2 regions of the Massilia sp. BHUDP2 genome follow, and region 2 is predicted to be linked to the other one. Evidence: predicted binding sites of a transcription regulator. Region 2 holds the regulator's gene; the other holds the start of a gene.
What was found. Region 2 encodes FNR, which switches genes on or off when oxygen is low (the NO sensors DNR and NnrR bind a similar motif). Its sites were predicted from a motif close to TTGATNNNNATCAA; they were not measured.
Positions count from the first base shown of each region.

Region 1: a site for FNR is predicted at 7,834-7,847, ahead of ACK6C6_RS12900 (universal stress protein). Genes of this name have one in related genera too.

Region 1 covers NZ_JBJUVW010000002.1:487,516-502,788, forward strand. The annotation lists gene ACK6C6_RS12870 (heavy metal translocating P-type ATPase) at 1-2,402, opposite strand, end outside; gene ACK6C6_RS12875 (PAS domain S-box protein) at 2,502-4,373, opposite strand; gene ACK6C6_RS12880 (nuclear transport factor 2 family protein) at 4,556-5,053, shown strand; gene ACK6C6_RS12885 (flavin reductase family protein) at 5,077-5,652, opposite strand; gene ACK6C6_RS12890 (NAD(P)-dependent alcohol dehydrogenase) at 5,676-6,761, opposite strand; gene ACK6C6_RS12895 (LysR family transcriptional regulator) at 6,916-7,812, shown strand; gene ACK6C6_RS12900 (universal stress protein) at 7,921-8,745, shown strand; gene ACK6C6_RS12905 (glycosyl hydrolase) at 8,762-11,512, opposite strand; gene ACK6C6_RS12910 (acetylxylan esterase) at 11,724-13,082, opposite strand; gene ACK6C6_RS12915 (PEP-CTERM sorting domain-containing protein) at 13,082-13,609, opposite strand; gene ACK6C6_RS12920 (carbohydrate-binding protein) at 13,636-15,273, opposite strand, start outside.
Region 2 covers NZ_JBJUVW010000001.1:1,705,700-1,720,972, reverse strand. The annotation lists gene fdh3B (formate dehydrogenase FDH3 subunit beta) at 1-483, opposite strand, end outside; gene ACK6C6_RS07720 (formate dehydrogenase subunit alpha) at 524-3,463, opposite strand; gene ACK6C6_RS07715 (twin-arginine translocation signal domain-containing protein) at 3,363-3,617, opposite strand; gene ACK6C6_RS07710 (molecular chaperone) at 3,635-4,324, opposite strand; gene ACK6C6_RS07705 (DUF2474 domain-containing protein) at 4,420-4,563, opposite strand; gene cydB (cytochrome d ubiquinol oxidase subunit II) at 4,563-5,582, opposite strand; gene ACK6C6_RS07695 (cytochrome ubiquinol oxidase subunit I) at 5,572-7,056, opposite strand; gene ACK6C6_RS07690 (hypothetical protein) at 7,456-7,920, shown strand; gene ACK6C6_RS07685 (hypothetical protein) at 7,940-9,589, shown strand; gene fnr (fumarate/nitrate reduction transcriptional regulator Fnr) at 9,671-10,432, shown strand; gene ACK6C6_RS07675 (AraC family transcriptional regulator) at 10,443-11,198, shown strand; gene ACK6C6_RS07670 (DMT family transporter) at 11,259-12,185, shown strand; gene ACK6C6_RS07665 (metallophosphoesterase) at 12,217-13,050, opposite strand; gene ACK6C6_RS07660 (VOC family protein) at 13,096-13,524, opposite strand; gene ACK6C6_RS07655 (PH domain-containing protein) at 13,617-14,189, opposite strand; gene ACK6C6_RS07650 (serine hydrolase domain-containing protein) at 14,189-15,273, opposite strand, start outside.

The DNA of each region.
Region 1 (15,273 bases), on a different contig from region 2:
TCGATGCTCACCCGCTTGCTCGGCAGGTCGATGCTGACTTTCGCCGCCTCGTCGATGCCCTGCACGGCCTTGGTCACGCGGCCGACGCAGTGGCCACAGCTCATGTCTTCTACGGTCAATTGGTACATTTCTCGTGCTCCTGGTTGAACGGGCGTTTCCGGCCCTTGGTGAATGAATTCTTCCCTGGCGGCGTGCGGCGCGGCTGCCGTTGAGGGCCGCCAGCCGCGCAGCAGCAGCGCGTTGGCCACCACGCTGACCGAACTGAGCGCCATCGCGGCGCCGGCCAGCACCGGGTTGAGCAGGCCGAAAGCGGCCAGCGGGATGCCGACCACGTTGTAGACGAAGGCCCAGCCGAGGTTCTGGCGGATCTTCGCATAGGTGCGCTGCGAGATCGCCACCGCATCGGCCACCAGGCCGGGGTCGCCGCGCATCAGCGTGATGCCGGCGGTCTGCATGGCGACATCGGTACCGCTGGCCATCGCAATGCCGACGTCGGCCGCCGCCAGCGCCGGCGCATCGTTGATGCCGTCGCCGACCATCGCCACCTTGCGGCCGGTCGCTTTCAGCTCCGCCACCAGGCTGGCCTTGTCTCCCGGCAGCACCCCGGCATGGAAGCGCGCGATGCCGGCCTGCTCGGCAACCGCACGCGCGGCGCCCTCGCTGTCACCGGTGAGCATGACCGACTCGATGCCCATGGCGGCCAGGCGCGCCACCGCCGCGGCCGCACCCGGCTTGAGGCTGTCGCCGAAGGCCAGCAGGCCGAGCACCTCGGCCCCTTCGGGACGCGCCAGGGCCAGCCAGGACACGGTGCGCCCCTGCGCCTCGTGCGCGGCGGCCTGCGCCTCCCATGCGGCGGTGGCGGCGCCCTGCTCCCGCATCATGCGCGCATTGCCGAGCAAGACGATCGCGCCCTCCACCTCCCCCTGCATCCCGCGCCCGGGCAGCGCCCGGGCGTTCGCCACCGGCTGCAGCGCGACGCCGCGCGCCTGCGCGGCCTCCAGCACCGCATGCGCCAGCGGATGGCTGCTGGCCTGCTGTACGGCCGCGGCCAGGCGCAAGACCCGCTCGCCGTCGGCGCCTTCGAGCGCGGCCAGGCGCGGACGGCCTTCGGTCAGGGTGCCGGTCTTGTCGAACACGACCACGCCCACCGCATGCGCGGTTTCGAGCGCCTCCGCATCCTTGATCAGGATGCCGTGGCGGGCGCTGGCGCCGGTGCCGACCATGATCGAGGCGGGCGTGGCCAGGCCGAGCGCACACGGACAGGCGATCACCTGCACCGCCACCGCATTGAGCAGCGCCGCCTGCCAGTCGCCCGTCGCCAGGCCCCAGCCGAGCAGCGTGACGAGCGACACCAGCAGCACGGCCGGCACGAACACCGCGCTGACGCGGTCCACCAGGCGCTGGATCGGCGCCTTGACCGCCTGCGCGTCTTCCACCATGCGGATGATCTGCGACAGCATCGTCTCGCTGCCGACCGCGGTGGCGCGCACCAGCAGCAGGCCCTCGGCGTTGATGGCGCCGCCCGCCACGCGATCGCCCGGGCCCTTGGCCACCGGCAGGGATTCGCCCGTCAACAGGGATTCGTCGAGGTGGCTGCGTCCTTCTTCCACGCTGCCGTCGGCGGGCACCCGTTCCCCGGGCCGCACCACCATCAGCTCGCCCACGCGCAGTTCGGCCAGCGGGATGCGCTGGTCGCGGCCGTCGCGCCGCACCAGGGCATCGTTGCTGCGCAGGGCTTCCAGCGCGCCGATCGCCGCCACCGCCTGGCGCTTGGCGCGGGCCTCCAGCCACTTGCCGAGCAGGACCAGGGTGATCACCACCGCCGAGGATTCGAAGTACAGGTGGGGCGTGCCGTGGTGACTGCCCGCCAGCAGCAGGTACAGCGACAGGCCGTAGGCGGCGCTGGTGCCGATCGCGACCAGCAGGTCCATGTTGCCGCTGCCGGCACGCAAGGCCTTCCAGCCGGCCCGGTAAAAGCGCGCGCCCAGCCAGAACTGGACCGGGGTCGCCAGGACGAGCTGCAGCCAGCCGGGCAGCATCGGGTTCAGGCCGAAGGGCTGCACCAGCATCGGCGCCACCAGCGGCATGCTCAGCAGCGCGCTCAGGGCCACCGGCCACCAGGCCGGCAGGCCGGCGCCGGTCTTCCCGTCGCCCTCGGGCCGGGCCGCGCCGGGCGCCGGCTCCGCGGCGGCTTCGTAGCCGGCCGCGCGCACCGCCGCCACCAGCGCGTCGAGCGCGGCGCCGCCATGCACGCTGGCCTTCTCGGTGGCCAGGTTGACCGTCGCCGCGCTTACGCCGGGCACCTTCTGCAAGGCCTTTTCGACCCGTGCCACGCAGGACGCGCAGGTCATGCCTTCGATACTCAGGAGGGTCGCGCCCTCGGGATGCGTTCTCGTGTCCATTTGCTTCCTTCAATCATGGAATGCCATACCCGAAGGATATTCCTTCCCACGATGGGAAGGTCAAGCAACTTTTTTGGACACCTGGAACTCGAATAAGGCTTAGTAAGGAGAGCGCGCCGAACACACGCGTCCACGCCCGGCCTTCTTGGCCTGGTACATGAAGTGGTCGGCTTCCTTCAGGAGTTCTTCCGGCGCGCGCACGGCGTTGCCGCTGTCGAGCGAGATGCCGATGCTGGCGCGCACGCGCATCGCCCGTCCCGGCAGCATCACCGGCTCGGAAATGCTCGAGATCAGCTTCTCGGCCACGGTGTGGGCATCGTCGAAGGTGTCGGCCATGTCCTCGAGCAACACGGTGAACTCGTCGCCGGCCAGGCGGTAGACGCTGTCGGTCTTGCGCACCCCGGCGCGCAGGCGCCCGGCGATCTCGCGCAGCAAGATGTCGCCGGCCTCGTGGCCGAGCGAATCGTTCACCGCCTTGAAGCCGTCCAGGTCGATGAACAGCATGCCGACCGCCTTGCCGCTGCGGCTGGCGCGCGACTGGGCTACCGGAATCGCCTCCAGCAGCGCGCGCCGGTTCAACAGGCCCGTGAGCAGGTCGTGCCGGTTCTCGTATTCGCGCTGGGCCTGTTCCTGCTTGCGCTCGGTGATGTCGTGCAGGAAGGCGCTGAACACCGTGCGCCCGTTCGACTCGAGCGCGCGGATGCGCACCTCGACCGTCAGCGCACTGCCGTCGCGCCGCAGCGCCGGCAGTTCGAGGCGCTGGTCGACGGCGCTGGCGAGCCGGGTCGCCAGGAAGCGCCGCATGCCGTGGCGATGGCGCTCGCGGTATTCGTCCGGGATGATCAGCTCGTCCAGGCTGCGGCCCAGGGCCTCGTCGCGCGGCCAGCCGAAGGTGTCCTCGGCCTGGCGGTTCCAGGCCGTGACCAGGCCCTCCTCGTCCAGGCTGATATAGGCGTCGTAGGCGTTTTCCACCACGCTGCGGATTTCCGCCTCGCGCGCGTGCAGCTCGGCGGTGCGCGCCTGTACCCGGCGTTCCAGGTCGGCATTCAGGGCGGACAGCGCATCCTGGGCCGCCTTCTGGGCGTCGATGTCCTTGATGACCGCCACCGTGTATTCGACCTGCCCCGCGGCATTGCGTTTGGTCGAGACGTCAAGGGCGACCCATACCGGCCTGCCATCCTTGCGCATATAGCGCTTCTCGAGCCGGAACCCGTCGAGCTCGCCCCGCTGGATGGCGCGCATCTGGTCCATGCCGAGGTCGACGTCGTCCGGGTGGGTGATCTGGCGGAAAGTGCGGCTCCACAGCTCTTCCTCGCCATAACCGACGATGTCGCACAGGGCCTTGTTGACGCTGAGCCAGCCGCCGTCCGGCGCCACCAGCGCGATGCCCACGCTGGCGATGTCGAACACGCTGCGGAAGCGCGCCTCGCTGGCGCCCAGCACCGCGCTGGAACGCGCCAGCTGCTCGCGCGCCACCGCCATGCGCTCGCGGTACTGCACTTCCTTGGTCAGGATCGCGGCCAGGTCGTTCAGCAGGCCGGCCTCGTCCTCGCTCAGCGTGCGCGGCTTGGTGTCGAGCGCGCACAAGGTGCCGATCGCCAGGCCGGCCGTGGTACGGATCGGCACCCCGGCATAGAAACGGATTCCGGGCGGACCGTTGACCAGCGGGCTGTCGCTGAAGCGCCCGTCCTCCAGCGCGTCCTGCACCACCAGCGGCGCGCTCATGCCGATCGCATGGGCGCAGAAGGCATGTTCGCGCGGCGTCTGTCCCGGTTCCATCCCGACGCGCGACTTGAACCACTGGCGGTCGGCATCGACCAGCGAGAACAGCGCCATCGGCACGTCCAGCATGCGGCTGGCCAGGCGGGTGACGCGGTCGAACACCGGTTCGGGCGGGGTATCGAGCAGGTGGAGGGCGTCGAGCATCGACAGCCGGTCAAGTTCGTCGGGAGGCAGTGGGGCAGCAGGCATAACGTCCGTGTGATCAATTAACGGCGTGGCTGCCGTCCAGGTGGAACTGTAACAGATACTGCATTTCCGACACAAAATTAAGGTGTCACAAGTACCAACAATGTGTCGCATTCCAGTAAATCTGTGACATTATTCTAAGGAAAGCCCGCCCATCGTCGTTGCAGTATGATTCGAGACCAGCCATGCGCCCTCTTCCCGCCGTCCTCCTTTGCCTCGCCAGCCTGTTGCTGCCCTTCCACGCCGTCGCCTCCGACGCCGCCGCGCGCGATGCCAGACTCGGCGTGCGCGAGGCCGAGCGCCAGCGCGCCCTCGCGCTGAACGAACGTGACATCGAGCTGCTGCGCCGCCTCATGGGCGGCAATTATCGCCACGTCGAGACCAACGGCAGGCTGCGTTCCAAGACCGAGTTCCTGCAGGCGCTGGCGCGCGACGAGTACCGCATCCGCAACTATGGGCTGGAAGACATGGAGGTCGAGGTCGTGAACGAGGACGTGGCGATCGTCACCGGCACCTGGCGCGCCGCCCGCCTCGACCTCGGCACGGCCCAGCCGCTGCGCGGCCGCTACGTGCGGGTCTGGACCCGCCAGCCCGAAGGCTGGCGCATCTCGCTGCACCAGGGCACCGAGATCAAGACCGCCGCCGCCCAGCCCGCCAAGTCCGATACCCGCGGCCCGCACTAGGGCTTCCCCAGGGCGCGGCGGCCTCAGTCGGCGGCGCGCACCGCTTCGCCGATCGCATAGAAGTTGCCGCCGGCGACGTGGTGGATGCTGCGCCAGGACGGATCGGCCGTCTCGAAATGCCAGTGGCCGTCGCGGAACACGCGCGCATCGGCCCAGGCGGCCGTCACCTCGCCGATGAACAGGTCGTAGGCCTGCTGGTTGTGCGGTTCCGGCACCAGCCGGCAGGCCAGCCAGGCCGAACAGCCTTCCACCAGCGGCGCCGCCACCCCTTCCATACGTTTCAGGACGACGCCGGCCTGGGCCAGCTTGTCCGGCTCGGCATCGAGCGAGCGGTTCCCCACCTCCTGGGTCAGGCGCAGCTGCGCCACCGTGGGCAGCTGGATCACGAAGCTGCCGCTGCCCTCGACCAGGGCGCGGGTGCGGGTCGACTTGTCGAGCACCACGGTGAGCTTGGGCGGGGCAAAATCGAGGGCGCAGGCCCAGGCCGCCGCCATGACATTGTCCACGCCCTCGTGGCTGCTCGACACCAGCACGGTCGGGCCATGCGTGAGCAGCCGGTAGGCCTTCTCGAGGGGGACGGGGAGGATGTGTTCGTTCATGCGGACTCCAGTGCGGCAAAACCCTAGTCTGCCATGGAAGCCCGCGGCAGCGCTTTCCCTCGAGCCTTGAGGGTGGCGCTGTCGATCACGAAGCGGTACTTGACCTTGCCTTCCAGCATGCGTTCGTAGGCGGCGTTGATCTCGCTTGCCTCGATCATCTCGATGTCGGCGACGATGCCGTGTTCGGCGCAGAAGTCCAGCATCTCCTGGGTTTCCGGGATCCCGCCGATCATCGAGCCGGCCAGCGCGCGGCGCTTCATGATCAGGTTGAAGACCTGCGGCGACGGGTGCGGCGAGGATGGCGCGCCGACCAGCACCATGGTGCCGTCGCGCTTCAGCAGGGACAGATAGGCGTCGAGGTCGTGCGGGGCCGCCACGGTATTCACGATCAGGTCGAGGCGCCTCCCTTGCGCCGCCATGGCTTCCAGATCGCGCGAGACCACGACCTCGTGCGCGCCCAGCGCCTCGGCATCGCGGCGCTTCGATTCCGAGGTCGTGAAGGCCACCACGTGGGCGCCCAGCGCACGCGCCAGCTTGATGCCCATGTGGCCCAGGCCGCCGATGCCGACGATGCCCACCCGCTTGCCGGGGCCAGCCTGCCAGTGGCGCAGCGGCGACCAGGTGGTGATGCCCGCGCACAGCAGCGGCGCGACCGCCGCCAGCTGGGAGGGATCGTGGCGCACGCGCAGCACGTAGCGCTCGTTCACGACGATGCGCTCGGAATAGCCGCCCAGCGTATGGCCGGGCGCGTCCGGGGTCGGCGAATTGTAGGTGCCGACCATGCCGTCGCAGTAGTTTTCCAGGCCCGCGTCGCAGTCGGGGCAGCTGCGGCAGCTGTCGACCATGCAGCCGACGCCGACCAGGTCGCCCACCGCGAAGCCTCGGACGTGGGCGCCGACGGCGGACACCTGCCCGACGATCTCGTGGCCCGGCACGCAGGGGTAGACCGTGCCGGCCCATTCGCCGCGCACCTGGTGCAGGTCCGAATGGCAAACGCCGCAGAAAGCGATGTCGATCTCGACGTCGTGCGCGCCGGGCGCGCGGCGCGTGATGGCGATCGGGCCGAGGGGCTGGTCGCCCGCGTGGGCGCCGTATGCGTTGACAGTCATGCTGGATCCTTCCATGTTCTTGCAAAGGGAGCATGGTAGCGGCTGACGGTAGCAAAAAACGTATTGGAAATTGCATGGGCTTATGAATGCACGTCATGAATGACCCGCCCGATTCGTGAGAAAATTTGCATAATTCCCACTTCCGCCCCTATCGATGGCTCGCGACAACATCAACGACATCCTCGTGTTCCTCGCCGTCGCGCGCGAACGCAGCTTCACCCGCGCCGCGGCCAGGCTGGGCATGACCCAGTCGGCGCTCAGCCACATCGTGCGCTCGCTCGAACAGCGCCTGGGCGTGCGTCTCCTCCAGCGCACCACGCGCAGCGTCTCGCCCACCGAGGCCGGCGAGCGCCTGATCCAGAACGTCGCCCCCAGGCTGGAAGAGATCGAGGCCGAGATCGCCGACATCAGCGACCTCGGCGGCAAGCCGGTGGGCACCATCCGCATCACCGCCGTCGACCACGTGGTCGAACAGGTCCTGTGGCCGCGCATCGCCCCGCTGCTGCCGCAATACCCCGACCTGCACGTCGAGTTCAGCGCCGACTACCGCATCGTCGACATCGCCGCCGAGCGTTTCGACATCGGCGTACGCCACGGCGACCAGGTCGACAAGGACATGGTCGCCGTGCGCCTCACCAGCGACGTCCCGATGCGCATCGTCGGCGCGCCCGCCTACTTCGAACGGCGCCCGACGCCCGCCTCGGTTGCCGACCTCATGAAGCACAACTGCATCACGCTGCGCCTGTCCAGCAGCGGCGGCATCTACGCCTGGGAACTGCGCCACAAGGGCGAGGACATCGAGGCGCGGGTGCGCGGCCAGGCCGTCTTCAACGATGTCAGCCACCACCTGGATGCCGCACTGAGCGGCAACGGCCTGGCCTTCCTGCCCGAGGACATGGTCGCCGACCACGTCCGGGCCGGCCGCTTGATGAGCGTGATGGAAGACTGGTGCCCGAGCTTTCCCGGGCTGCACGCCTTCTACCCCAGCCGGCGCCATTCCTCGCGTGCGCTGGGCCTGGTCATCGACGCCATCCGCTACCGCGGCGCATGAACACCGAAATTCGACAAAGATTTGATCTGCATCAGGCGCACGTCTGACACAGCCGTCCACTCGGCGTAGAGTCATCGCTGCCGCGACGTATTCGCAGGAGGTGCTGCCGTGTACAAGACCATCATTGTCCATGTCGACGAAAGCCCGCTGCTGGACGCCCGCCTGCGCGCCGCCGCCTGGCTTGCCAACAGCCACGCCGCGCACCTGGTGGGGTGCGCCGCCACCGGCCTGTCCTGGCCCGCCTACGCCATGCTCACCGGCTCGATGGCGGTGTCGCCGGTCGCCGAATTCGACTCCCTGCGCAGCATGGCGCAGGCAAGCCTGCAGCGCTTCGCCGAGCGCGCCTGCCAGCTGGGCGTGGACTCGATCGAGGAACGCCTGGTCGAGGACGAGAACCGCGACGCCCTGCTGCTGCAGGCGCGCTATGCCGATCTGGTCGTGACCGGCCAGGACGCGGGCGACGCCGCCACCGTGCGCGGCCTGCCGCAGTACCTGGCCATGCACGGCGTGCGCCCGGTGCTGGTGGTGCCGCCCTCCTACGGCGGCGCGCCGATCGCCGACAGCGTGGTGGTCGGCTGGGACGGCAGCGCCCAGGCGATCCGCGCCATCGGCGCCGCCATGCCGCTCCTGGCGCGCGCCGGCACGGTGCGCCTGGCGCTGGTCAACCCGGACCTCGAATCCGGCCTGCACGGCGAGGAGCCTGGCGCCGACATGGCGCTCTTCCTGGCGCGCCACGGGGTGCGCGTCGAGGTGCTGGTGGAGCGCACCGGGGTCCCAGTGGGCGAGGCCCTGCTCGGCGTCGCGCGGGCCTGCGGCGCCGGCCTGCTGGTGACCGGTGCCTTTGGCCATAGCCGCTACCGCGAGATCGTGCTGGGCGGCGTGACCCGCCTGCTGCTCGACCGCGCGCCGCTGCCGGTCCTGTTCGCGCACTGAGCGTGCCGTCCAGGCATTACAGGGCCTTTTCCCCGACCAGCCGGACCGGCCCCAGGATGCCTGCCGGGCGCGGCGCGATCAGCTGGGTGTCTTGCGGGACGAAACGCTGGCCGTAGCGCGCCGACAGCAGACGGTAATCCGGCAGCGCCTGCCCCGCCAGCGCATTTAGGGCCAGGTTCGCGACCTTGACCTCGATGCGGTTGCTGCCCGGGGTCAGGTACTGCGTCACGTCGACGCGATACGGCGGATGCCAGACCGCGCCGGCGCGCTTGCCGTTGACCCAGACCTCGGCCGCCTCGCGCACCGGGCTGTCCAGCATGGCGCGCATCCCGGCCGGCACCTTGGGCGTGCTCGCCAGCGCCGTGCCCGGGCCAAAGTCCAGCAGTACGCGCTGGCCCGCAAGCAGGGTGGCGTCCAGCCTGACGGTCTTGCTGTAGGTCGCCACGCCGGAGAAGTAGCGGGTCGCCTCTTCGTCCGTCCAGGAGCGCAGCTGCGGCATCGGCCGCTTGGCCGCGCTGCCGGGGAAGGCGACCTGCCAGTCGCGCCCGAGGTCGGCCAGCACGCTGGCCGGGCCCGGACGCGGGGCCTCGGCGGCCGCCAGCGGCGTATCGGACAGCACCAGCACGCGCGACTCGTAGGGGGCCAGCGCCAGCGGCAGCGGGCCGCCGGCGGGGGCGCGCGTCAACCTGCCGCTGTGCGGATCCAGCCAGGCCGCATGCGCGCGCCGCACGCCGGGCGTGGCCGTGGTGTCCACCACCGTATTGCCGGTGTTGGCGACGAAGTAGATGTCGGCGTCCGCCAGCTTGCGGCGCACGAAGCCGACCTCGGCGGCGTTGGAGGCCAGCCTGAAGTCCGGCACCAGCGCCTTGTCCAGCGCCGCGCCCACCGCCGTATCGTCGGCCACCACCTGCACGTTCGGACCGGATGCGAACAGGGCCTTCGAAGCTGCCGCAACCTGCGCGGAGATCCGCGCGGCATCGAGGTAGCCCGGCGCCATCGACGGCGTGCCGCCCACGGCGATGATCTTGCCGCCGCCGCGCACGTAGGCGGCCAGCTTGTCCAGCACCTCGGGCGCCAGCCGGCGCACGCGCGGCATCACCAGCACCGGGTGCTTCAGGCCGAGCGCGAGGATGGATTCGGCATCGACGTAGTCGAGGTTGTGGCCGGCGTCCAGGACCTGGGCGGTGAGCTCGGGCGTGACGTAGTGGTGCATCTCGGCCGAGAGTGAAACCTTGCCCGGCACCAGGCGCGCGTAGACGTCGTCATTGGGCAGGAACACCGCTACCTGGTTGGCGGGTGCCCCCTGGCGCATCAGCCAGCTCATGCGCGTGAGGTAGGCGTTCACGTCCGGCATCACGTTCCACCAGGGGTTGTGATCGTTGAACACGGCCGCCGCATAAAAGGCGTAGCCGGGCGCACGGGTCCCGGGCGGCGTATACGGCCAGCCGTGGCCGACGAACAGGTTCACACCCTCGAGCAGCATGCGGTCGGCCTCGGCCTTCATGTCGAGCGGGGTGGCCGAGAAGGCCGGCGAATTCAGCCAGGTCCAGGTCTCGGCCGAGATCACCGGGCGCCCGTAAAGGTGGCCGGCGGACGTCGCCAGGCGGGTGAAGGAAAAGGCGCGGTGCTGCGGCCCCTCGCCTTCAGGCAGCGCCACCAGGCGGTTGCTCGACATCGATACCGCCGGCTCGCCATAGGTCTGGGAGCGGAACCGGGTCTTGTGGGCCCTGGCCCAGTCGTCCATCGGGGTAAGGTAGCGCTCGTTCACCAGTTCGGTCTGGGTCAGCGCCCAGTCGCGCTTGAGCGCGCCGGCCTGCTCGCCGATGCCGTTGAAGATGGCCGGCAGGTGCGCCAGCACGTCGTAGCCGCGCCGCTTGCGGAATTCCTCGACGAAGTCGGCGGTCCAGTCGCTGCCATAGACCTCGAGGCTGTCCGAGAACACCGCGTAGGGCGGCTGCTCACCGAAGGCCTTCAACAGCGGTTCGGCCACGGTCTTGAGGTGGTGCTCGACCGCCTCGCGGTTCAGGTGGTCGAGCACGAAGCCTTCGGCATTGAGCGCCGGACGCTTGACCTGCTGGCCGGTGCGGGTGGCGATATAGGCCAGCACCACGCGCTCCGCTGCGTCCGGCGCGATGGCGGCGCGGCCGCCGGCGTCCGCACTCGCCCCGATGCGCTGCAGCTTGCCGGCCTCGTACTGCTTGGCATTGCCGGGGGCGACGAAGGTGGCCAGCAGGCGCTCGCCGTTCATCACCGCCGGCAGCGCGAAGCTCCCGCTCCCGGCCGGCACCTCGATGCTGGCCAGGCGCAGGCGCGCCGCGGCGTGCTGGACCTTGACGTGCGGCCCGCCGAAGGGCCAGCCCGAACCGAGCGTGATGTCCACGCGCAGCCCCTGCGCGCGGCCCTGGCGGTTGGCGAAGGAGACGGCGTCCAGGAACTCCGTCGACAGGTAGGGCAGGTTCCTGATGCCGCGCGCCGCATCGTCGAGTTCCATCGGGTACACCGGCTGGATCTCGAAGCCGCCGAAGCCGCCGGCCTTCATGGCCGCGATCTCGCGTTCCAGCTGGGCCGGCACCACGGCGGGGCCGAACCACCACCAGCGCACCAGCGGCCTGGCGTCCGGCGGCGGGGACGCCACGCGCGCGGCGACCTCGGCGATGCGGTCGAACACCACCGGGTCCTGGGCGGCGGCCGCGCAGGACAGCGAGGCCACCAGGACGCCGATGGCGCCGGCAAGGAGGGAGGGCTTGTGTACGAAGGACTTGCTCATGAATGATCCTGCTGGACAAAAAAAAGCACGGCCGCGACGGACCGTGCGTAAGAGCGTCTTCCAAGCGAAAGAAGCCCATGGAGTCGACGGCCGTGCGGCAGGCCGCACGGGGCCGTCATCCATAAAGACGAAGGACGGGCAGCCGATCCTCCGGCGGGCGCGAAGTAATCAAGGACTTGATCGATTCGCAAGGTGAACGCAAAGACCGCCATCAGCGCTTGCCCGCCGCGTGCTCGAGCAGCCAGCGCTCGATCGTGTCGCGGTGCGCCTGCGACGTCAGGTGCACCTGGTCCGGCTCGACCACCAGGGTACGGGCGGTCGGAATCACGTTGTACACCGCGAAGGTCGACGTCGGCGGCGTCACGGTATCGTTGTAGCCGGCGTAGTACAGCACCGGGGTGCGCAGGCGTCTGGCAAAGTTCGCGGTGTCGTAGTAGGCCGAGGTGGCGGCCTTCGGCTCGACCGGCTGGTCCTGCCTTCGCCCCTCCCCGTCCTTGCGGAACAGCGCGGGCCAACCGCCGGCGCGCTCGTGCAGGTAGCCGGTGACGTCGCTGTAGGCCGGGTAGGACGCGATCGTCAGCGACACGCGCGGATGCAGGGCGCTGGCCATGATCGCCAGCTGGCCGCCCTGGCTGCCGCCTTGGGTGGCGAGCTGCCTGCCGTTCCACTTCGGGTGCTGCACCAGGTAGTCGAGGGCGCGCAGCGTCCCCAGGTAGACCCGGCGGTAGTAATAAGCGTGGCGGTCGTCCAGGTTGAAGCGGTTGTAGCCGGCCAGCGCGCCGGCGTTGAGCTGCTCGTACAGTTCCGCCGGCAGGTCCACGGGGATGCCATGGATCCCGAGCTGCAGCGTGATGAAGCCCTTCGCGGCCAGCTCCGGCGTGCCCTTGTAGCCGCGCACGCCGGCGCCCGGCACCTGCAGCACCGCCGGGAACGGCCCCTCCCCGCGCGGCACCGAGAGCACGCCGTACATGCGGGTGGTGCGGGTGCCCGGTCCCACGTTCTGGAAGCTGAGATAGGACACCTCGACTTCCGGCGTGGACAGCGCCGGCGCCGGCAGCAGCCGGAACGCCGGCTCGACCTTGGCCAGCTCGCGCTTCTGCGCCGCCCAGAAGGCGTCGAAATCCTCGGGTTCCGCCTGCACCGGGCGCAGCTCCAGCGGGCTGAAGGCCGCCGTCGCCGCCGCTTCGAGCGCCTTGCCGTCGATGCTGGCGCTGACGATGCAGCGCACGAATCCCGGCCTGTCCCCGCCCGGCGCCGCCAGCAACAGACCGTCCTCCGGCACCACCGCGCTGCGCTCCGGCCCCTCCAGCATGTCCGGTCCCAGGCGATACCTGATCCGGATGCCTTCGCGCGGATAGGGCTTCTTGTCGATACTGATCCGGAAGATCGCGTGCTCGCCCGCGCGGTAGGTCCAGTCCGGGCGGTCGAGGCTCACCTTCAGGGGCAGCTCGGGATAGGCCGCCTGCGCCACCTGCACCACGGAGGGTGCGGCGGCGCCGGCCGGGGCGCTCCAGGACAGCTGGAGCGCCAGCAGGATGCCGGCGGCGACCGACAGCGGGCGGCGCGACATCAATCCCCCTTGCCCTTCCTGCGGCGCAGCGCGGCCAGGCCCGCCATCCCGCCCAGCAGCAGCATGGCGCTGCCCGGCTCCGGCACGGCGCTCGCTTCCCGCAGCGTGAACGACAGCAGGGGCGAGTCGTCGATGTAGGCTTCCTCGAACCTGCTCCAGTCATACAGTCCGTTCTGGCCGGACAGGTCGATGCTCAAGGAGGCGCCGAGGTCGAGCAGCGTGAGGTAGAAGCCCGCGTCATGGCCGCCCGGGTCGGCCGGGTTGGTATTGGCGAGGAAGTGCCAATCGGCGGGCTGGTCGTAGTCGAGGTAGTAGACCTGGTCGATGGCCGTGGCCTGGACCGACGTCGAGAGCAGGCCCTCGACCGCCGTGATGCGCGCCGGGGACGCGCTGTCGTAATGGAAGCGGCCCTGGAAAGTCCCGTCGCGCCAGGTCGCCCCGTACTCGTACCAACCGATCGGCGCGGCCCACGCGGCCTGGGCGAGGAGGCCAAGGAACAGCGCAAACAGCATGTGAAGTTTTTTCATCCGGATCACCTTATGCATTTTGTTCATTACGGGACGATCAGCTCGTCGATATTGCCCAGGCCCTGGCCGGTCGATTCGAAGCGCAGCGTGTTGTTCTGGCCGGGGGCCAGGTTGACGGTGGCGCTCATGGTGGTCCAGGTGGTCCAGCTGCCGGTGACCCGGAAGGTGATCGCCTGGGCCACGCCGTTCACGCGCAGCACGCCGGTACGCGGGGTCGGGTTGCCGTTCGCGTAGCGGATCGTGATGGTCCTGGCGCCGCCCGCCCCGCCGTTGATGCGCTGGAACTCCGCGGCGCCGCCATTCAGGGGGAAGTTCAGGAAGCCCAGCTGGCGGTAGCCGCCGCGGTCGCTTTTCACGGCGGTGCCGCCGCCGACGATCGCGGTCTCGGCCTGCACCGTCCCGGTGCCGTCGTAGGGCACGTGCACCGGGGCCTGCGGGAAGGAAGTCGCTCCATGGCCGAGGTAGAAGCTGGTATGCGGCGGCTGGTTGTAGCCGGCGTTCTGCGCCGCCACCTGGCTGCGGTAGTGCGGGTCGTGCATCAGGGTGTTGATGCGGGTGGTGGTCGGAATCGCGGTGCTGAACACCATCAGCTCGGTATTGCTGCTGTTGCGCACGACAATCTCTTCGCGCCAGTCGCCGAACAGGTCGGCGGTGAGCACCGGCGTGGCCTTGGTGCCGTTGTTGGTCGTGCCGCCGTAGCTGCTGGTATCGAGCAGCGTGGAGAAGGTCCTGGTGGCCGGGTTCCATTTCTGGACCGCCACGCTGCCCATCGGTTCGCGCAGCAGGTCGCCGTCCCACCAGACACCGAAGTTCATCGAGCTCGGTGCCGTGCTGTTGATCAGGGCGCCGGTGACCGTGCGGTGGCCGCCGCGCGAGGCCCAGCATTCCGCGCCGGGATAGTTGGGGTCGACATCGAAGCAGACGCCGCGGCCGACGTCGGCGTTCGAGCCGCTCGCGCCCCAGATCAGGGCGCCGGTCGCCGCGTCGTGCAGGCCGGAGCCGCTGGCGCCGTAGGCGGCGGGCGACTCGTGGATCATGTAGACCTGCAGGCCGGCGCGGTCCGGGTCGAACTTGCCGAAGTGGAGCGCGTCGCCATGTCCCAGGTTGGTGGTGTACAGCAGCTGGCCATAGCTGTCGATGGTGGCGGCGCCGTAGACGATGTCGTCGCGGCCGTCGCCATTGGCGTCGCCGGTCGCGAACCAGTGCGCGCCCTGCCCCCTGGCCGCGCTGCCGGCGACGTCGGTGTCGAACACCCAGCGGCTGGTCAAGGCGCCGTCGCGCCAGTCCCAGGCCGCGATCACGGCGCGCGTGTAGTAGCCGCGCGAGAAGATGGCGCTCGGGCGGTTGCCGTCGAGGTTGGCCACGCCGCCGAGGAAGCGGTCGACCCGGTTGCCGTAGTTGTCGCCCCAGGCCGACACGCTGCCGCGCGCCGGCAGGTAGTTCACCGTCTTCATGGCGGCGCCGGTCAGGCCGTTGAACACGGTCAGGAATTCAGGGCCGGCGAGGACGTAGCCGGCGCTGTTGCGGTGGTCGGCGCTCGGCGAACCGATCACCACGCCCTGGCCGTCGACCGTGCCGTCGGCCGTCTTCGCCATCAGCTCGGCCTGGCCGTCGCCGTCGAAGTCGTAGGCGACGAAGGTGGTGTAGTGGGCGCCGGCGCGGAT
Region 2 (15,273 bases):
CAGGGCCTTGGTGCCGCACTGCTCGGCGCAGGCCGGCAGCTTGCCTTCGGCGATGCGGTTGCGGCCGTATTTCTTGAACTCGGCTTCCGACGTATCAGGTTCCGGGCCGCCGGCGCAGAAGGTGCACTTGTCCATCTTGCCGCGGTGGTTGAACATGCCGGTCTCCGGGAACTGCGGCGCGCCGAACGGACAGGCGTAGTAGCAGTAGCCGCAGCCGATGCACTGGTCCTTGCTGTGCAGGACGATGCCGTCCTCGGTGTGGTAGATGCAGTTGGTCGGGCACACCGCCAGGCAGGGCGCGTCGGTGCAGTGCATGCATGCCACCGACACCGAGCGCTCGCCCGGGATGCCGTCGTTGATGGTCACCACCCGGCGCCGGTTGATGCCCCAGGCCAGTTCGTGTTCGTTCTTGCATGCGGTCACGCAGCCGTTGCAGTCGATGCAGCGCTCTGTGTCGCAGATAAATTTCATTCTCGCGGCCATGCCGTTCTCCTCCGCTCTGCTCAGTTGAAAGCGCTGCGCCTCAGGCCTTGACGACCCGGCACTGCGATACCTTGGTTTCCTGCATCATCGTCACGGCGTCGTAACCGTAGGTCCAGCCCGTGTTGCAGGCCTCGCCGCGCACCGTCGGTGCCCCGCCTTCCGGATAATGGCGCTCGAGGTCCTCGCCCATCCACCAGCCGCCGAAGTGGAAGGGCATCCAGACCAGGCCGATCGGCACCCGCTCGGTGACCATCGCCATCATCTTCAGCCGCGCCCCGGTCGGAGTCTCTACCCAGACGTAATCGCCGACCTTGGCCGCGATCTGGGCCGCGTCGCGCGGGTTGATCTCGACGAACATGTTCTGCTGCAGCTCGGCCAGCCAGGGGTTCGAGCGGGTTTCCTCGCCGCCGCCCTCGTACTCGACCAGGCGGCCGGAGGTCATGATCAGCGGGAAGTCCTTCGAGTAATCGATCTCCTGCACCGACTTGTACAGGGTCGGCAGGCGCCAGAAGTTGGCCTTGTCGTCGTAGGTCGGGTACTTGGCGACCAGGTCGCGTCGCGGCGAAGCGAGCGGCTCGCGGTGGGTCGGCACCGGATCCGGGAAGTTCCACACGTTGCAGCGCGCCCGCGCATTGCCGAACGGGGCGCAGCCGTGGCCGATGACGACGCGGATGATGCCGCCCGACAAGTCGGTCTTCCAGTTCTTGCCCTCGGCCATCGCCTGTTCCTGGGGCGTGAGCTCGGCCCACCAGCCGAGCTTCTTCAGGAACACGTGGTCGAATTCGGGGTAGCCGACATCGAGCTGGCTGTCCTTGTTGGTCGAGCCGTCGGCGGCCAGCAGCGACTCGCCGTTGTGCTCGACGCCCCAGTTGGCGCGGAACGGCAGGCCGCCCTCGGCCACCGACTTGTTCAGGTCGTACAGGATCGGCGTGCCGGGATGTTTCATTTCCGGCGTGCCCCAGCACGGCCACGGCAGGCCGTAGTAGTCGCCCTTGCAGGGACCGTCGTCGGCGCGCAGGGTGGTCGGATTGAAGGTGTGCTTGTTCTCCATGTGGAGTTTCAGGCGCTCCGGCGAGCAGCCGGTGTAGCCGATGGTCCAGCAGGAGCGGTTGATCTCGCGCAGGATGTCCTCGACCACCGGCTCGTTGAGCACCACCTTGATGTTCTTGCACAGTTCGTTGTGGAAGCCCAGCTTCTTGGCGAACAGGTACATGATCTCGTGGTCGCTCTTGCACTCGAACAGCGGCAGGATGACGCGCTCGCGCCACTGGATGCTGCGGTTCGAGGCGGTGCACGAACCCGAGGTTTCGAACTGCGAGGCGGCCGGCAGCAGGTAGACGCCGTCGGTGCGGCCGTGCATCGAGGCGGTCATGCTCGGGTAGGGGTCGATCACCACCAGCATGTCGAGCTTCTGCATCGCCGCCTTCATGTCCGGCAGGCGGGTCTGGCTGTTCGGCGCGTGGCCCCAGTAGAACACCGCGCGCAGGTTGCTAGGCTGGTCGATGTACTGGTTTTCTTCGTTGACCGCGTCGAACCAGCGCGACACCGTGATGCCCGGCTTTTCCATCAGCTCCTTGGAGCCGAAGCGCGACTTGATCCATTCGTAGTCCACGCCCCAGACGCCCGCGAAGTGCTTCCAGGCGCCCTCGGCGATGCCGTAGTAGCCGGGCAGCGAATCGCCGTTGGGGCCGACGTCGGTGGCGCCCTGCACATTGTCGTGGCCGCGGTAGATGTTGGCGCCGCCGCCCGGGACGCCGATGTTACCCAGCGCCAACTGCAAGATGGACAGCGCACGCACGTTGGCGGTGCCGACCGTGTGCTGGGTGATGCCCATGCACCAGACCACCGAGGAAGGCTTGTTCTTGGCCAGCATCTCGGCGGCCATCTTGACCGAGGCTTCCGGCACGCCGGTAATGTCTGAGACTTTATCCGGGGTCCATTTCGCCACTTCCTTGCGCACGTCCTCCATGCCGTAGGTGCGGGCCGCGATGTATTCCTTGTCCTCCCAGCCGTTCTGGAAAATGTGCCACAGGATGCCCCATACCAGCGGGATGTCGGTGCCGGGGCGCACCCGCACGTAGTGGTGGGCGAAGCGCGCGGTGCGGGTGAAGCGCGGGTCGATCACGATCATCTTCGCGCCCAGCTCCTTGGCGTGCAGGAAGTGCAGCATCGAGATCGGGTGGGCCTCGGCCGGGTTGGAGCCAATGAACATCACCGCCTTGCTGTGGTGCAAGTCGTTGAAGGAATTGGTCATCGCCCCGTAGCCGAAGGTCTGGGCCACGCCCGCGACCGTGGTCGAGTGGCAGATGCGCGCCTGGTGGTCGCAGTTGTTCGAGCCCCAGAACGAGACCCACTTGCGCAGCAGGTAGGCCTGTTCGTTGTTGTGCTTGGAGCTGCCGATCACCATCAGCGCGTCCGGCCCGGATTTCTGGCGCAGCTCGATCAGCTTGTCGCCGATCTCGTTGATGGCCTGGTCCCAGGACATGCGCACGTACTTGCCGTTCACCAGCTTCATCGGGTAGCGCAGGCGGTGCTCGCCGAAGGCGTGCTCGCGCACCGAGGCGCCCTTGGCGCAGTGCGCCCCCATGTTGATGGGCGAATCGAAGGCGGCTTCCTGGCGCACCCAGACGCCGTTGGCCACCACCGCGTCCACCGAGCAGCCCACCGAGCAGTGGCTGCAGATGGTGCGCTTGATCTCGGTGGGCACCGGGGCGTCCGGCGCCTGGTCGGCCCGGGCCGGTTCGATCACGTTCAGCGGCAGCTGCCGGGCCAGGGCGCCGGCGCCGGCGGCGACACCGGCGCCGACCAGGAAGCGGCGCCGTTTGAGTCCGCTGTCGCGGACGGACTTCACGAGGGACATGCTGGTTCTCCCGTTGTGCTCACCAGTAGGCGGCGGTCTCGTAGTAGCGGCGGATGTGCTCGGTTTCGTGGTAGCCGCGCTTGACCTGCGGCTTCGCGGCGGGCTGGGGCGCCGGCGCATCGGCGGCCTCGGCCGTGCCTGCCACGACGGCCAGCGCTCCCAGCGGCGCGGCCTTCAGGAAGCCGCGGCGGCTGGGGTCCGGCACATCGTGCCCGGCGCCTGCGGCCGGCTTGCCGTCCTGTCCGTGTTCAAGTAGCTGCGGATGCTGTTCCATGCTGTGCCTCGCTTCAGTTAAACCATTGATTCAGTGAGCGCTTCCCCGACCACGAAGGCTTCGGCTTCGATGGCGAGGAAGGCGCCGGCCAGGCGCGCGACCAGCCGGTAGTAATTGGCGCCCTCGCCTGATGCGATGTCGTCCAGGCAGCGCTCGTACCAGGGCGCGATGTGGACCTCGAAGAAGGCCTGCTGCCGCGCGAGCGGCTGGCGCGCAATGCCGGGGGCGCCGGTGATCAGGACGCGCATCGTCTCGCACAGGGCGCCCAGGTGGTCTTCGAATTCGCCGACGCCGCGCACCCGGCCTATGCCGAAGCGCGCCAGGTCGGCGCGCAACTCGGCCAGCGGGGTGTCGTTCATGAAGCCGGCCAGGTAGCGCGAGCCGTAGGGATTGATCGGCGGCGTGCCGACGCTGATGAAGAGCGCGTCGAACTCCTCGGACACCGCATCCGGGTCCATGACGCCCGAGGCCAGGCTCAAGGCTTCCCAGGCCTGTTCCAGGGCCGGATCGCCTCCTTCGGAAAGGATGGGGTCGGCATGCGCCAGCGCGTCCAGCAGCGCGCCGTCCGGCGCCGCCAGCAGCAGGCGCGACAGCAGCGCGTACAGATCGGCGCGCGCCTGGTCCTCGCCCGACAGCGGTAGCGGTACGGCGACGGTGATGGCGGGGTCGGGGGGACGGTTGATCGACGGCGCGTCAGGGTGGGACACGTGCTGCTCTCCTGTTGGCAAAGGGTCACCAGCAGTGTAGCCCTCCAGCGCGGCAGGCCGCGCACGGTTGATGACACGGTGCTATCAAATCATGCTCAACGCATGCCCAGGGCATGCATGAGGGTGCGGATCACGTAGGCTACCGCCGACAGGGTAAATACGCCGCCGAGCCAGAGTGCCGCCAGCCAGGCCAGGCGCCGCAGCCATTCGCGCCGGGTCGCCTTTCGTGGCCCGACCATCAGTGATACCCCGCGTCGGCCTTGACCTTGCCCCGGAACACCCAGTACGACCAGGCCGTGTACATCAGGATGATGGGCAGGATGAACAGGGTGCCGACCAGCGCGAAGCCCTGGCTGCTGGGCGGCGAGGCCGCTTCCCAGATCGAGATCGCGGGCGGCACGATATGAGGCCAGATGCTGATCGCCATGCCGCTGTAGCCGAGGAAGATCAGGGCCAGCGCCGCCACGAAAGGCACCCGGTGCGGCATTTGCTCACCCCGGCGCTTGAGCGAGCGCAGCAGCAGCACGATGAACACCGCCACCAGCACCGGCACCGGCGCCAGGAACACGATGTTCGGGAAGCTGAACCAGCGCGCCGCCACCGCCGGGTCGCGCCAGGGCGTCCAGATGCTGACGATGACGATGGCCGCGAGCAGCATCAGGGCCAGGGGACGCGCCACCTGGATCATGCGCGCCTGCAGCTCGCCCTCGGTCTTCATCACCAGCCAGGTGGCGCCCAGCAGGGTGTAGGCGATCATCACCCCGAACCCGGCCAGCAGCGGGAAAGGTGCGATCCAGTCGAGCGGCCCGCCGGCATAGCTGCGCCCCGACACCGCGATGCCGTCGAGAAAAGCGCCCAGCGAGACGCCCTGGAAGAAGCTGGCCACCACCGAGCCGCCGATGAAGGCCTTGTCCCACAGGTGGCGCTCGTGCTCCTTGGCCTTGAAGCGGAATTCGAAGGCCACGCCGCGGAACACCAGGCCGACCAGCATGAAGATCAGCGGCAGGTAGAGCCCCGACAGGATGATCGAATAGGCCACCGGGAAGGCCGCCAGCAGCCCCTCGCCGCCCAGCACCAGCCAGGTCTCGTTGCCGTCCCAGACCGGCGCTACCGTGTTCATCATGGTGTCGCGGTCGCGTTTTTTCGGGCTGAAGGGAAACAGCAGGCCGATGCCCAGGTCGAAGCCGTCCAGCAGCACGTACATGAAGACGGCGAAGAAAATGATGATCGCCCAGATGACGGTGGTGTCAATGCCCATGGCCGGGTTCCTCCTTGTCGCGGCCGAGGCCGTCCGGGCTGGCCTCGCCCTCGTCGTCGTCGTTCTGCACGTCGGCGGCCGACAGCGGCCGGCTGGGCGTGCGTTCCTCGCCCGGGCCGCCTCGGGCCGGCGTATGCAGCTCGAAGCGCTGCGGCCCTTTGCGCATCATGCGCAGCAGGTAGACGGTGCCGGTGCCGAACACGAAGATATAGGCCACCACGAACAGGGCCAGGGTCAGGCCGAGCTCGGCGGCGCCATGCTTTGATACCGCATCGGCCGTGCGCAGCACCCCATACACGACCCAGGGCTGGCGGCCCACCTCGGTGGTGGTCCAGCCGGCCAGGATGGCGACCAGGCCCGCCGGACCCATCCAGAGGGCGAAGCGCAGGAAGGGGCGCTTGTGCCACAAGCGCGCCTCCCCTCCCCGCTTGCGCCGCAGCCACAGGCTCCAGGCGCCGAGCGCGATCATGAGCAGGCCCAGGCCTACCATCAGGCGAAAGCTCCAGAACACGATCAGCGAGTTCGGCCGCTCGTCGCGCGGAAAGTCCTTGAGCCCCGGGAACTGGCCGTTCCAGGAATGGGTGAGGATCAGGCTGCCCAGGTGCGGAATGCCGACCGCGTACTTGGTGCGTTCCTCTTCCATGTCGGGCACGCCGAACAGCAGCAGCGGGACCGCCTTGTCGCCTTCGTTCTGCCAGTGCCCTTCCATGGCCGCCAGCTTGGCCGGCTGGTGCTTCAGGGTGTTCAGGCCGTGGAAGTCGCCCACCACCGCCTGGATCGGCGCCACCAGCAGGATCATCCACATCGCCATCGACAGCATCTTGCGCACCGCCGGGTTGTCGCGGCCCTTGAGCAGTTGCCAGGCTCCGGTGGCGCCGACGATCAGGGCCGTGGTGAGATAGGCGGCGATCACCATGTGCAGCAGCCGGTACGGGAAGGACGGGTTGAAGACGATCGCCAGCCAGTCGGCCGGGACCATGCGGCCGCCCTCGATGGCATAGCCCTGCGGGGTCTGCATCCAGCTGTTGGCGGCCAGGATCCAGGTGGCCGAGATCAGGGTGCCGACCGCGACCGCGCAGGTGGCCCCGAAATGCAGGCCCGGGCCGACGCGGGTCCAGCCGAACAGCATCACGCCCAGGAAGCCGGCTTCGAGGAAGAAGGCGGTGAGCACCTCGTAGGACAGGATCGGCCCCATGATGCTGCCGGCGAACTCGGACAGGTAGCTCCAGTTGGTGCCGATCTGGTAGGCCATCACGATGCCCGACACCACCCCCATGCCGAAGCAGACGGCGAAGATCTTGAGCCAGTAGTGGTAAAGGTCGACGTAGACCTGGCGCTTCGTGCGCAGCCAGCACAGCTCGAGCACGGCCAGGTAGCTGGCCATGCCAATCGTTATCGCCGGGAACAGGATGTGGAAGGACATCGTGAACGCGAATTGCACGCGCGCCAGATCCAAAGCGGACAAACCGAACATGCGGGCCCCTTTTGCTCGTCGTACTCCGTTGTGGTGTCCAGAATCTAGCATGCGGGAAGGGTGCGCACGCTTGGCGATGTCGATTTGATACGCCAAAGCTTCGCTTCGGCCGCATGCGAGTCGCTTTTCATGCATGCGCAAGACCGGGCCTGCTTTCGGCGTCGAAACCTTTCCCTCCCACAGAAAACTTGGGGTCACTGATCCATATTAATGACCCGTCAGATCGATCCTGCCGACTCAATCCACTCGTCTATATTGGCTGACGATTCGAGCCCGGCGGCAGCCGGAATCCTGTGTATCCAGCATGCATGCGGACTCGCGATCCGGCGGCCCGGCCTCCGCCCTCGCCACGCGGTGGAGCGGGCCATCCATCGATCGTCGATGTGAAAGGAGATGGTCATGACTCAACATCAGAACCACGCGGCGGCAACGCGGATCGCGGCGCGCGCCGGGGAAGCGGAGGTGCTGGTCACTTCCTCGGCCATGCCGGCCAGCTTCCGCGAACTGCGCCAGGAGGCCGATGCGGCCGCGGTCCGGCAACTGTTCGGGACCGCACCGGCCCGGGCCGGCCAGCCCGAGCCCGAACTGAGCGGCACCGGTTTCACCTATCGTCACGACTGGGGCGCGCGGCGCGGCCGGTGGGTGCTGCGCCTGAACTGGGATGTCATCCAGCCCCCCTCCCGGGTCCTGGTGGCGATCGGCGAAGGCGTGCCGGGCGGCCCGTCCGCCGGCAAGTTCATCGGCGCGGCCCGCTACACCCTGCACAACGTCGCCTCACGCTGGAACGGCGTCGACATCTGGGTCGACATCGCGTGGAGCAGCGACATCTCGCTCTACGCCGATTACCTGATCATCAACCCTTGAAGCGCACCAGGAGATTCCCATGGCACCAAATGATCGTCTCGACCAGGACGCAGCACTGCTCCTCGACCCCGGAACGCAGGAGCGCGCGGATTCATCAAGCACCAAAGGCCCCTGGGCCGTCGCCGAAGCGAGCGTCGGCACGGAAGGCGTGCAGCCCGCGCTGCAAGGGAACGGCTTTACCTACCGCCACGACTGGGGCATGCGCCGCGGCGAATGGCTGCTGCGGCTCAACTGGGACCTGATCCAGCCCGGCTCGCAGGTCTTCGTGGCCATCGGCGAAGGCGTGCCCGGCGGACCGCCCGCCGGCAAGTTCATCGGCGCGGCCCGCTACACCGTGCACAACGTCGCCCCGCGCGGGGGCGGCGTCGACATCTGGGTCAACATCGAGTGGAGCGCCGACATTTGGCTCTACGTCGACTACCTGGTCGTCAACCCGCCCTCGGCGCCCCCTGGCCTGCGCACGGTCTCGGTCACGGTGCACCGCCACAGCAGCGTAGCCCTGAGCGAAGCCGAGGCCGACCGGATCCTGGCCGACATGGGCACGATCCTCCAGAACGACGACAGCGGGCCGGACGTCACGACCCCGGTCCGTTTCGTGCGCAACGGCGCAGTCCGGCTGCTGCCGGCGAACATCCCCGGCACCATCCAGACCTCAAGCGACCTGAATGCCCTCCTGACCGCCGGCAGCGGGGTCAAGATCGTGCAGGCCATCCGCTGGTGCGGCGGCCCCGGCGACGGCATCATCGGCTGCGCCCCGGTCGGCAGCGCCTCGGTCAACGTGGCCGCGGTGCGCTTCACCGCCAACCAGGAAGGCCTGATCTGGGTGCACGAGTACGGCCACAACTGCGGCCTGCCCCACCGCACCGACGACCCGCGCGCGGTCATGTACCCGTCCGTCGGCGCCGACCACAACGTGGTCAACGCGGCCGAGTCCTCGGCGTACCTAGCAGGCCCGCTCAGCATCAGCGGCAAGGTGATGGCCGCCGGCGGCTGCTCCTGCGGTGCGGGCGGCCTGGCGCTGCCTGCCGACGTGCGCGACTTCGTCTCCCAGCACTGGATCGAGGGCGTGCCATGGGAGCTGGCCTCGCAGTACGGCGAGAAGGACGCCCGCCTGCTGCTGGACTGGCTGGTGAACGAGCCGGAGAAGCACGAGGAGTTCCTGACCCAGATCGTGGCCACCCTCGGCTACATCGGCAGCGAGATCGCGGTCCAGCCGATGATCGACTTCGTCGAAAGTGCGCGCGCCGGCCGTGCCGTGTTCAATGCCAGGAACACGGCCCTGCTGCGCCTCGGCGACCTGGCCAACCGCTCCGGCAGCCGGGCGGCGCTCGATTTCCTGGCGCGGGTCGCCGGCGACATGGACCTGGCGCGCACGCTGGCGGCGCCCCAGGCCAGCGCCGAGCTGCAGGCGGCCAAGGCGCTGCAGGACGTGGTGGCGCCGAGCCTCGACACCCTGGCGGCCGAGCTGGCGGTGTCGGCCACCTTCGGCCTGGCGCTGGCGGGCACGGTGCAATCGCAGCAGGCCGTGGAAGCGCTCAAGGGGAACGCCGACGCCTTCGCGACCGTGAACCAGGCGGCGCAGGAAGCCGCCGAGATCGCCGCGACCGTGCGCGCCAAGGGCCGGCAGGAGTATTACAGGATGAAGGCGGAACACCGGCATCACCTGTAATCGGGCTTGTATTTTGGAAATGAAACCCGCGGACGCGGCCTTTGTCTATAATGGCCGCGTCAGCATTTTCGTTTCCCTGCCATGAACCAACCCATCTCGCTCCCGGGCGAAGCGAAGGTCATCCAGGCCCTCAAGGCCAGCTGCAGCGCGTGCAGCATGCACCAGCTGTGCCTGCCGATGGGCCTCGAGGATGCCGACATCAATCGCCTCGACCAGATCATCGGCCGCCGCCGCCGGCTCGCGCGCGACGAGCGCCTCTACGCCATGGGCGAGCCCTTCCGCAACCTGTACGCGGTGCGCTTCGGCCATTTCAAGACCTATCAGGTCAACGCCGCCGGCGAAGCCCAGATCACCGGTTTCCAGATGGCCGGCGAACTGCTGGGCATGGACGCCATCAGCGGCACCCACCACTGCGACGCCGTGGCCCTCGAGGACAGCGAGGTGTGCGAGATCCCGTTCTCGCGCCTGGAAGAGCTGTTCGGCCACGTGCCGGCCCTGCTGCGCCACTTCCACCGCATCATGAGCCAGGAGATCACGCGCGAACAGAACGTCATGCTGCTGCTCGGCAATATGCGGGCGGAGCAGCGTTTCGCCGTCTTCCTGGTCAACCTGTCGGCACGCTACGCGGCGCGCGGCTATTCGCCGCACAGCTTCCAGCTGCGCATGTCGCGCGAAGACATCGGCAACTACCTCGGGCTCACCATCGAAAGCATCAGCCGCCTGCTGTCGCGCTTCAAGAAACAGGGCTGGCTGCAGGTCGACAAGCGCGAAGTCACCCTGCTCGACCCGGCCAAGCTCAAGGCGCTGGCGGCTGGCACCGACGTCTGCAGCCCGATGGGCTAGCGACACCGCCATGGCTGCTCCGCTGCTCGACCTGCATCTGCGCAGCTATGGCGCCGCGCGCAGCTCGGACCGCCACGAGTTCGGCCAGCTGGTGCTCCCCGTGAGCGGCGAAGTCGCCCTGGAAATCGAAGGCCGCCAGGCCCGGCTCGATCCGCTGCGCGTGGCGGTGGTGGCGCCGGGCGCCTGGCACTCGCAGTGCAGCCCGGTGGCCAACCGGTCGCTGATCGTCGACCTGGGACCGGATACTTTCGCGCAAGGACCCTGGCAGCGCCTGCTCGAGCAACCCTTCGGCGCCATCGGTCCGGCAGCGCGCAAGCTGGTCGAATTCATGGGCATCATGGCCGCCACCGCTCCGCCCGCGCCTTCCGTGCTGGCCGGCTGGACCCCGCTGCTGCTCGACACCCTGGTGCTGGGAGCGCCCGCACCAAGCTCGCGCCTGGCCGCCCTGCTCGCCCGCATCGAGGCCGAACCCGGCCTGCCGTGGACCACCGAGGCCATGGCGCGCGCCTCCAGCCTGAGCGTCAGCCGCCTGCATGCGCTGTTTCGCGAAGAGCGCGACAGCACGCCCCACGACTGGCTGCTGGACTGCCGCCTGCGCCATGCCTGCGAATGGCTGCGTGCGACGGCGCGCCCGGTGGCCGAGATCGCGCTGGCAGCGGGCTTTTCCGAGCAGAGCGCGCTGACCCGTGCCATGCGCAGGGCGATGGACACCACGCCCGCGGCCTACCGGCGCGCGTATCGCGAGAATCTGTCAAACCAGCAGTAGCCAGGGTCAAGAGCGCCGCGGGCATCCGGCCGACAATCTCCCTTCCCAAGGAGATCGTCCATGCTTTCGCAGATTCACACCACATCCCACACCACGCAACTCGGCATCGGCGCCGGCATCACCGCGGGCGCCTTCTGGGGCCTGGTGTTCCTGGCCCCGGAACTGGTGCCGGGCTTCTCGGCCCTGCAGCTGTCGGCGGGCCGCTACCTCGCCTACGGCATCGTCGCCGCCATCCTGGTCGCCCGCGCCTGGCCGCGGCTCAGGCAGCGACTGACCCGGGCCGACTGGCGCGGCCTGGCCTGGCTCAGCCTGGCGGGCAACATCGTGTACTACCTGTTCCTGGCCCAGGCCGTCCAATTGGGTGGCGTGGCCATGACCTCGATCGTGATCGGGCTGCTGCCGATCACCGTGACCCTGGCGGGCTCGCGCGAGCACGGCGCGGTGTCCTTGCGGCGCCTGGCCCCCTCCCTGCTGCTGGGCGGGGCCGGCCTGGCCTGCATCAGCTGGGATTCCTTGTCTTCCCTGGAGGGCGGCTCGGGCATCGGCCTCCTGTCGGCGATCGGCGCGCTGCTGTCATGGACCTTCTATGCGGTCGTCAACCGGCGCTGGCTGGCGCGCCTCGAGGGCATTTCGGCCAACGAATGGAGCCTGCTGGTGGGGGTGATGACGGGCGCCCAGGCCCTGCTGCTGGCGCTGCCGGCCTTCCCGCCCGGCGGCGCCGCGCACACGGGCAGCGAATGGCTGCAGTTCCTCGGGGTGGTGACGGCGGTCGGGATCTTCTGTTCCGTGATCGGCAACGCCTTGTGGAACTACGCCAGCCGCGCCCTGCCGATGGCGCTGATGGGCCAGATGATCGTGTTCGAGACCGTGTTTGCCTCGCTCTACGGCTTCCTGTGGGAGGCGCGCTGGCCCAGCGGCCTGGAGGCGGCGGCGCTGGTGCTCCTGATGGCTGGCGTGGTGTCCTGCGCCGCCGCCCACCGCAATTGAGCGGTTCCAGGGAGCGCCAGGCGCTCCTTTCTTACACCTGGATCACCAGATCGGGCCGGAAGGCTTCCTGCTCGCCCTTGCTGAGATAGCCGAGCGGGTTGGCCACCACGCGGCAGGACCAGGGCCGGCCGGCGTCGACGCCGCTGACCACGTAGTCGTTGGCGCAGTGCAGGTGGCCGTGGATCCAGATGTCGGCCTGCGGGAACAGGCCGTCGAGCGCATTGCAGAAGCCCGCGGTCCCGGGCGTGAGGCCGTAGCGCGGGTCGGCGCTTTGCAGGCTGGGCGCGAAATGGGTCACCACCACCGTGCTTCCCTCGAAGGGCGCCGCCAGCGCCCCGCGCAGCCAGTCCTGGCAGTCCAGCGCCATCTCGCGGATGCCCTCGGCCAGCACCTTCTCGCCGTTTTTCAGGGTGGTGTTCTTCGACAGGTACCAGTTGGCGGCGCGGAAGGCCTTTTCGCGTTTCTGCAGCTGCTTGCTCAGCTCCTGCTCGCGCAACGCCAGCGCGTCGAAGTCGCTCCACAGGGTAGTGCCGATGAAGCGGATACTCCCGATGACGAGCGTTTCGCGGTCCAGCCATTCGATGCCGAGGCGCGCGCAGCTGGCGCGCAGGCGCGCGTAGGCTTCGTCGTAGTCGAGGCCATCGAATTCGTGGTTGCCGGGGATGTACAGGACGCGCGCGCCATTGGCGCCGGGGCGCAGCGGCGAGAAGCGTTCGAGCCCGAAATCCTCGTCGGTCAGGCGCGACCCGGCCTGGTAGGAGCCGATGTCGCCCGCCAGCACGACGACGTCGGTGTCGGCGTGGATCTGCGGATTGAAACCGGCGTAGCGTTCGAGGTGCAGGTCGGAGAAAATCTGGATGCGCATGGTCGGCGCAGTATAGCGGTTTCCACCGCAGGCTGCGCCGCCGCGTCAGAAGCTCACGCGCACGTGGGGCGCGCTTCGCTTCGCCTCGCCGTGGTAGACGGCTTCGATGTTGTTGCCGTCCGGGTCCAGCACGAAGGCGCCGTAGTAGCCCGGGTGGTAGGCGCGCTCGCCGGGGCGGCCGTTGTCCCTGCCGCCGGCGGCCAGGGCCGCGAAATAGAAGGCATTGACCATCTTGCGGTCGCGTGCCTGGAAGGCCAGGTGGTGGCGGCCGGTGAGCACGCCTTGCGCGGCCGCGCTGTCGCGGCTGGAGATGAAGAGTTCGTCGGCCCAGAAATAATCGTCACCCGCGCCGCCCAGCGGAATGCCCAGCACGTCGAACACGGCGCCGTAGAACCTGCGCGATGCGGGCAGGTCCCTGACCACGAGCTGGATGTGGTCGATGAGTCGGCCGCGGTAGATTTCTTGTGTTTCCATGCTGCGCTCCTGTGAAAGAAGGTCGTGAAAGACAGCGTGTGGGCGAGCAGTGTAGGAGCAAAAGCGCGCGTGGGCAAGCTTGTCAGCAGCGGTTAGCGCAAGGGCGGCAGGTCGCCGCGTGCGGTGCGTTCCAGCATGCGCAAGGTGTCGCGCTCGATCTGCGCGGCCGGGACGTGGCGCAGCACCTGGTCCGCGAAGGCAGGCAAGCCCGCCATGGCGGCTGGAACACGAAGGACTTCGCCGGCCTGCAGCTCGATCTTGAACCAGTGCCCAAGATTGCCGAAGCGGACCGCGCGGACCTCGCTCCAGCGGAAGAAGAGGCGCCGACCCGTCGGACGTCCGAAATCCATGCCCTCGTCCGACACGACGTGACGGGCAAACCGATAGTCGGCCACCAGGTAAGCGGGCAACAGCATCATGCCAACAAGGCATGCGGTGGCTAGCGCGTTCACCCCCTCGATCGGCAGGACATGCGCCGCCACCAGGAGTGCGGCAAAGCTCAGCATGCCCGCCACGCCGACAATGAGCATGACCTTGGTGTGGCGCACGCAGTTGCTGGCAACGCCATGCGCCCGCTGCCGGCTGCGCGCGAGCCAACGCGTGAAGAGCGTCATCGACACTACCCAGAACAACAAGTATGCGAGCGCACGCGTCCAATCGGGCATTACGGTGCTCCTTCCTTCGGTGCGGCGATCGCGCCGCGGTACAGGGCGTCCGTGATGCGCTCCTGGAAGCGCGCCTCGGACGAGAAGCGTCCGGGGTGGCGGTCGGGGTCGTCGCCCACGCCGCTGCCCACGTAGATCATGCCGTTCTTCGTTGTCGGATCGAACACGAACAAGGCGTTCAGGCCCCAGGACCAGCCCAGGTGGCCGACGCCGGTGAAGCCGCCGCCTTCCACCAGGCGATCGCCGCTGGCCCGGCCGTCCCTGACAACGCTGACATCGAGGAAGTGCTGGTTGCCCAGGCCCCAGGCGTGGTACAGCCCACGGAAGTTGTCGCTGTCGCCGTTGCCGCTGCCCGGCCGCAGGGTCCACTGGCGCGACAACATGAGCGCCACCGTTTCCGGCTTCAGTATCTGCCGGCCCTGATGGTCCCCCCCGTTCATCAGCATCAGCATGAGCTGCGCCAACTCGCCGGCCGAGATGCGCAGGCTGCCCTGCGGGCCGAACAGGGTGCCGTTGGTGCCCACGACGTAGTGCTCCAGCCCCGGCGGCGCGACTGGCGGGTTGACGTGGAAATCGTCGGACTGCGCGATCCACGGGCCTTGCGGGTCCCAGCGTTCGTCGCCGTCCTTCTCGCGGCGCCGGTACAGCGTCGCCGCATCCTCGATCCTGGCTGGCGCGAAGTCGGCCAGGTAGAAGCCGGCCTTCAGACCCATCGGATCGAACACCAGGCGCCGCATCAGGCGGTCGAAGCGTTCGCCACCGGCACGCTCCATGATGGTGGCGATGATGCCGGAGTTGAAATTGACGTATTCGAAGTAGCGCCCCGGCGCATGGGTGCTGGACCACATGGCGCCCTTGCCGTGCAGGCGTCCGCCCGGCAGCAAGACCTCCTTTAGGTCAACCGAAGGGTCGAACTTGAAGCCGCCCTCGTCGCGCAGCGAGGAGGTGTGCGTGAGCAGCATGCGCAGGGTGATCGGCTGGTCCGGGAAGTGCGGGTTGCGCAGCCGGTAGCCGAGCCAGGCGCTGACGTCCTGGTCCAGCGCCAGCCTGCCCTGCTCGACCAGCTTCATGGCGCCCAGCGCGG